Sinorhizobium fredii: one gene and its partner. The protein of the gene in region 1 interacts with the protein of each later gene in a pairwise test. Links are inferred from orthologs where the notes say so. Each region holds a gene or a part of one and is shown in the gene's direction. Other genes may lie near its edges.

What was found.
Region 2: the proteins of hflC (region 1) and ftsH interact in binary tests that used the Escherichia coli proteins (3 or more experiments, as listed by UniProt). The link is inferred for Sinorhizobium fredii from one-to-one orthologs.

Annotation. Positions count from the first base shown.
Region 1 is NZ_CP024307.1:2,437,605-2,440,919, reverse strand. The notes cover bases 80-3,078. They hold hflC (protease modulator HflC), read left to right. Parts: upstream 80-1,112; coding sequence 1,113-2,045; downstream 2,046-3,078. Other genes in these bases: NXT3_RS12025 (Do family serine endopeptidase), read left to right, coding at 2,840-3,078; NXT3_RS12030 (ACT domain-containing protein), read left to right, coding at 2,245-2,631; NXT3_RS12035 (DUF2065 domain-containing protein), read left to right, coding at 2,053-2,238; hflK (FtsH protease activity modulator HflK), read left to right, coding at 80-1,116. Outside these bases: more of hflK, read left to right, coding at 34-79; more of NXT3_RS12025, read left to right, coding at 3,079-3,315.
Region 2 is NZ_CP024307.1:3,366,737-3,369,950, reverse strand. Bases 308-3,205 are described here. They hold ftsH (ATP-dependent zinc metalloprotease FtsH), read left to right. Parts: upstream 308-736; coding sequence 737-2,674; downstream 2,675-3,205. Other genes in these bases: glmM (phosphoglucosamine mutase), read left to right, coding at 3,143-3,205; tilS (tRNA lysidine(34) synthetase TilS), read left to right, coding at 308-638. Outside these bases: more of tilS, read left to right, coding at 1-307; more of glmM, read left to right, coding at 3,206-3,214. UniProt on the Escherichia coli protein: Acts as a processive, ATP-dependent zinc metallopeptidase for both cytoplasmic and membrane proteins. Plays a role in the quality control of integral membrane proteins.

The DNA of each region.
Region 1 (3,315 bases):
CAGCGAGAGAATTTTCTTTGAAGAGAGGTTTTGATGCCCTGGAGCAATCAGAATGGCGGCGGCGGCCCATGGGGCGGCGGCGGCAATCAAGGGCCATGGGGTCAGGGAAACAGACCGCGCGGAGGCCGGGGCGGCCCGCCGGATCTGGAAGAGATCATCCGTCGCGGCCAGGATCAGCTGAAGAACGTCGTTCCGGGCGGCTTCAACGGTGGCATCTTCGTCATCGTCGGCCTGCTGATCGTCGGCTTCCTGCTGCTGAATTCGATCTACACCGTCCAGCCGGATGAACGCGGCGTCGAGATGCGCTTCGGAAAGCCGAAGGAAGAAATCTCCATGCCCGGCCTGCATTACCATTTCTGGCCGCTCGAAACCGTCGAGATCGTCAAGGTGACGGAGCAGCAGCTGAATATCGGCAGCCGTGTTGGCGCCCAGTCGAGCGCCGGGCTGATGCTGTCCGGCGATCAGAATATCGTCAACGTGCAATTCTCGGTACTGTTCTCGGTCACCGATCCGAAGTCCTATCTCTTCAACGTCGAAAACCCGGCCGACACGCTGCAGCAGGTGGCCGAGAGCGCCATGCGCGAGGTCGTCGGCCGGCGCCCGGCCCAGGACATCTTCCGCGACAACCGTCAGGCGATCGCCGCCGACGTCAAGAACACCATCCAGGCCACCATGGACACCTATGGCGCCGGCATTTCGGTGAACACGGTCGCGATCGAGGATGCGGCGCCGCCGCGCGAAGTGGCCGACGCCTTCGACGAGGTGCAGCGCGCCGAGCAGGATGAGGACCGTTTCGTCGAGGAAGCCAACCAATATGCCAACCAGGTGCTCGGCAAGGCGCGCGGCCAGGGAGCCCAGATCCGGGAAGAGGCGGCCGCCTACAAGGACCGCGTCGTCAAGGAGGCCCAGGGTGAGGCGCAGCGCTTCATTTCGGTCTATGACGCCTATTCCAAGGCGCCGGAGGTCACCCGCAGACGGCTTTACCTCGAAACCATGCAGGATGTTCTCGGCAAGTCGAAAAAGGTCATTCTCGACGAGAAGAACGGCCAGGGCGTGCTGCCCTATCTGCCGCTCAACGAAATCGGCAGGCCCGCGCAGTCGGGAGGTACCCAATGATAAACAATCGCAGTTCCATCATCCTCATCGTCCTCGCGGCGCTGCTGGTCGTCGTCTACTCGTCGGTGTTCGTCGTCAATGAGCGCCAGCAGGCGATCGTCGTTCGCTTCGGTGAAATCCGCGACGTGAAGACCGAGCCCGGGCTTTATTTCAAGCTGCCTTTCGCCTTCATGGATGCCGACCGTGTACAATATGTCGAGGACCAGGCGCTCCGCTTCGACCTCGACAATATCCGCGTGCAGGTTTCCGGCGGCAAGTTCTACGAGGTGGACGCCTTCGTGGTCTACAGGATCGCCGATCCCCGCCGCTTCCGTGAAACGGTGTCCGGCGACCGCGAATCTGCAGAAGCGCGTCTTCGCACGCGTCTCGACGCGTCGCTGCGCCGCGTCTACGGCCTGAGGGGCTTCGAGGCGGCGCTTTCGGACGAGCGCGCGTCGATGATGCGCGAGGTTCGCGCCGATCTGCGGGGAGACGCGGAATCGCTCGGACTCAACATCGAGGACGTCCGCATCCGCCGGACGGACCTGACGCAGGAAGTCTCGCAGCAGACCTTCGACCGCATGAAGGCGGAGCGCCTAGCCGAGGCCGAACTGATCCGCGCCCGCGGCAACGAAGAGGGCCAGCGCCGTCGCGCTATTGCCGATCGCCAGGTGGTCGAGATCGTCGCCGAAGCCCAGCGCGATTCGGAAATCCTTCGAGGCGAGGGCGAAGCCGAGCGGACGGGCATCTTCGCAGACGCTTTCCAACGCGACCCCGGTTTCTTCGAATTCTATCGCTCGATGGCGGCCTATACCCAGTCGATCGGAAATCCGGACACAACCGTCGTGCTGTCGCCGCACTCCGAATTCTTCCGTTATTTCAACAGCGCGGACGGGGCGGCGGCGCCGCTTTCGCCGACCGTACCGGCAGCGCCTGCGACCGGAGATTGAGCGGACGATGTCCGATCTTTTGACCGGGTTTGCATTTTTCCTGATCATCGAGGGGCTGGTGTACGCACTGGCCCCTTTGGTTCTTGTGGAATTGGCGAAGCGTTTGCCGTATGTCCCGGAGCATCAGCTGCGCCTCGCCGGGCTCACATCGGTGGCGGTTGGCGTCGGACTTGTTTGGTTGCTTCGAGGGTAGTGCGAAATGCCACATACACTGCTGATCCGGTTGGTCGATGCCGAATATGCAATTACCCGCCTGACTATCGGGTCCGCTATTCCGGAGTGGCTGCCCGGGCCAGGGTTTTGGACCGTTTCGAGTTCGCGCGAGGAGATGACGCTCGTCTGCCGTGCCGCCCGTGTCCCTTCGAGCGTCCAGAGCTCGCTTGGCTGGCGCTGCCTCCGCATCGAACAGCATTTCAGCTTCGACGTGCCGGGGGTCCTGTCTTCCGTGCTCCGCCCGCTTTCGGCGGCCGGTGTCGGCGTCTTCGCCAATTCGACCTTCAGCACCGACTATGTCTTCGTTGCCGGTTCCGATCTCGAAAAGGCGGTACAGGCGCTGAAGGAGCACGGCCACGAAATCACCAGCTGATCCGCCGAAGATCAGGAAATCGTGTCTGGACGCTCCGGAAAACCGCCGTATCTTCAACAGAAGATCGTTTGCTGCGCGAAGCAGCCGCGGCAACGCCTTGCGGCAGTGGTATAATTCGCCGAAACGAATGGGAAGGGATCACGTGGTGACCGCGGACGAGCGGAGTCCGTGGACCGTGTGGCGCAACGGAATACAGGAGCACAGCGACTTGTCGAAACGACCCAAGATCTTCCGCGGCCTGGTGTTGGCGGCTGCGACGGCACTGCTCTTTTCCAATACGGCTCTTGCCGAAACGGCGCTGCCGCGGCCGGCGGCCGGGCCGCCCTCGGTCGCCGATCTCGCCGAAAGCCTGCTCGATGCCGTGGTCAACATCTCCATCTCGCAGAACGTCAAGGCCGACGATGACAATGCGCCGATGCCGCAGGTGCCGGAGGGTTCGCCGCATCAGGAATTCTTCGACGAATTCTTCAAAGGGCAGGGCGGCGAGGGCGGGCGCCCGCGTACGGTCAACTCGCTTGGCTCCGGCTTCATCATCGATCCGTCCGGCTATATCGTCACCAACAATCACGTCATCCAAGATGCCGACGATATCGAGATCAATCTCTCCGACGGCACGCGGCTGAAGGCGAAGCTGGTCGGCAACGATACCAAGACCGATCTGGCGGTGCTGAAAGTCGAGCCGAA
Region 2 (3,214 bases), 930 kb from region 1 along the record:
TACTGGAGCATCTGCGCGTTCACGAGGGACTCGTCGCCGAGGTCGCGGCGGCGCAGGCCGGACGGATGGACGATGCCGACTGGCGCCGCGCCTTGATGACCGTCGCAGCGGTGATCGGCGGCCGCGAACATCCGCCGGGGCGGGCAACGGTCGAGCGGCTGTCAGGCTTTCTGCGATCGGGCGAGGTGGGACGGATGACCGCGGGCCGCGTCGTTTTCGACCGGCGCCGAGACGGCCTTTATCTTTATCGCGAGGAGCGCGATCTGCCGCTCCTGAGGTTGGGCGCAGGGGAGAGCGGTTCCTGGGACGGCCGGTTCACCATAGCGAGCCTCGGCCCGGCCCTGACGATCAGCGCGGAGGGCGAGGGCGGCATGTGGCGGCAGAGGCTTATTGCCGCAGGACTGCCGGAGGGGATTGCCAAGAGGGCGTCGCTGGTGGCACCTCGCGCCGAGCCAGCGGACAGCGCCGGCTCCGGCGCCGAGACCGCAGCGGCGAGGCTCGAATGCCGGATCGGCCCCTACGACACCTTTTTGCCGGGTTTCGACAGGAGCATGGCAGATACGATCGCGCTGTTGTTCGGGCGCGACAGATATGCCCCGCCGCCGGTTGAAGACGTTTTGACAGAAATGGAAGGGTGACCGGCGGTTTTCCTTGGCAAGGCGATGCCGGAACCCTATGTTAAGGGCATACAGCAGCCCGGCGAAAGCGCGGGCTGTCACAGGTTCCGGGGAGTTCGATGAACCCTAATTTTCGAAATTTTGCCCTCTGGGCAATCATAGCGCTTCTCCTGATCGCGCTGTTCAGCATGTTCCAGCAGCCGACAGAGCGCACGGGCTCGCGTGAAATTCCCTTCTCGCAATTCCTGAAGGACGTCGACGCCAGCCGCGTCAAGGAAGTTGTGATCACCGGCTCCAAGGTGATCGGCAGCTACACCGAAAGCGGTGCGACGTTCCAGACCTATGCCCCCGCCGTCGACACCGCCTTGACCGAGCGGCTCGAGGCGAAGGATGTAACGGTGACGGTGCGTCCGGAAACCGACGGTTCTTCCGGCTTCCTGAGCTATATCGGCACCCTGTTGCCGATGCTTCTGATCCTCGGCGTCTGGCTGTTTTTCATGCGCCAGATGCAAGGCGGCTCGCGCGGCGCTATGGGCTTCGGCAAGTCCAAGGCCAAGCTGCTGACGGAGGCGCATGGCCGCGTGACCTTTGACGACGTCGCCGGCGTCGACGAGGCCAAGCAGGACCTCGAGGAAATCGTCGAATTCCTGCGTGATCCGCAGAAGTTCCAGCGGCTCGGCGGCCGCATCCCGCGCGGCGTGCTGCTGGTCGGCCCGCCCGGTACCGGCAAGACGCTGCTTGCCCGCTCGGTTGCGGGTGAGGCGAACGTGCCCTTCTTCACCATCTCCGGGTCCGACTTCGTCGAAATGTTCGTCGGTGTCGGTGCCTCGCGCGTCCGCGACATGTTCGAGCAGGCGAAGAAGAACGCGCCCTGCATCATCTTCATCGACGAAATCGACGCGGTCGGCCGTCATCGTGGCGCCGGCCTCGGCGGCGGCAATGACGAGCGTGAGCAGACGCTGAACCAGTTGCTCGTCGAGATGGACGGCTTCGAGGCCAATGAAGGCATCATCCTGATCGCCGCGACGAACCGCCCCGACGTGCTGGATCCGGCGCTGTTGCGTCCCGGCCGCTTCGACCGCCAGGTCGTCGTGCCGAACCCGGACATCAACGGCCGCGAGCGAATCCTCAAGGTACATGTCCGCAATGTGCCTCTGGCGCCGAATGTCGACCTCAAGGTTCTGGCGCGCGGTACGCCCGGCTTCTCCGGCGCCGACCTGATGAACCTCGTCAACGAGGCGGCGCTGATGGCGGCGCGGCGCAACAAGCGCCTCGTCACCATGCAGGAGTTCGAGGACGCCAAGGACAAGATCATGATGGGTGCGGAGCGTCGCTCCTCCGCCATGACCGAAGCCGAGAAGAAACTCACCGCCTATCACGAGGCCGGTCACGCGATCGTCGCCCTCAACGTTCCTTCGGCCGATCCGCTGCACAAGGCGACGATCATCCCCCGCGGCCGCGCGCTCGGCATGGTGATGCAACTACCCGAAGGCGACCGCTATTCGATGAGCTACAAGTGGATGATCTCACGCCTTGCCATCATGATGGGCGGGCGCGTCGCCGAGGAACTGACCTTCGGCAAGGAGAACATCACCTCCGGCGCATCGTCCGATATCGAGCAGGCGACGAAGCTTGCGCGGGCAATGGTCACGCAATGGGGCTTCTCCGACCAACTCGGCCAGGTTGCCTATGGCGAAAACCAGCAGGAGGTCTTCCTCGGCCACTCCGTGGCGCAGCAGAAGAACGTCTCCGAAGCGACCGCCCAGAAGATCGACAACGAGATCCGCCGCCTGATCGACGACGCCTATGAAGCGGCGCGCAGCATCCTGACCGAAAAGCACCATGAGTTCGTGGCGCTCGCGGAGGGACTCTTGGAGTACGAGACGCTGACCGGCGACGAGATCAAGGCGCTGATCCGCGGCGAGAAGCCGGCACGCGATCTTGGCGACGACACACCGCCGCATCGTGGGTCGGCGGTGCCGTCGGCCGGCACGAAGAAGGAAGTCGGCAACAAGGGCGAGGAACCCGAAGGCGGCTTCGAGCCGCAGCCGCAGTAATTGAGCCGGCGTCCACGGCCATGCCAATCAAAACCGCCGCTTCCGAAGGGAGCGGCGGTTTTTTGCGGCCTCATGCATGTCGCCCAAAAGTGTGCAGCAGTTTTGGGATAACGACTGTACAAGACAAAGACCTACAGCGCGCCGCGTGAATACGTTTGAAACGCGACGCGTTTAGAGTCATCGCCAAGCACGGCGCGCTTGATAACGCCCTGTAATGATTTCTGATGGTAGTGTTGCTGCCGTTTGTTGTGCATTTGTGTCAAAGATGGCGCAAAGCCGCCCCATTTACCGTTTCGACGGGAAGGGGCTTACTATAGTTGAAGCGAGGGGAGGAAGCGCGGCCGCGTTTCCAGTCCCTCTTCGAAAGGCCCGCAGGCGAGGTCCGGGGACATGAAGACTAGTCGCGGAACACGCAACCAGACGCGCCCGGCAAAAGAGATCCTGCCGAAGCAGGACGATGGAGTTCTTATGAAGCGCAAGTATTTCGGCACCGATGGTATTCGCGGCCAATCCAATATATTCCCGATGACCGCCGATCTC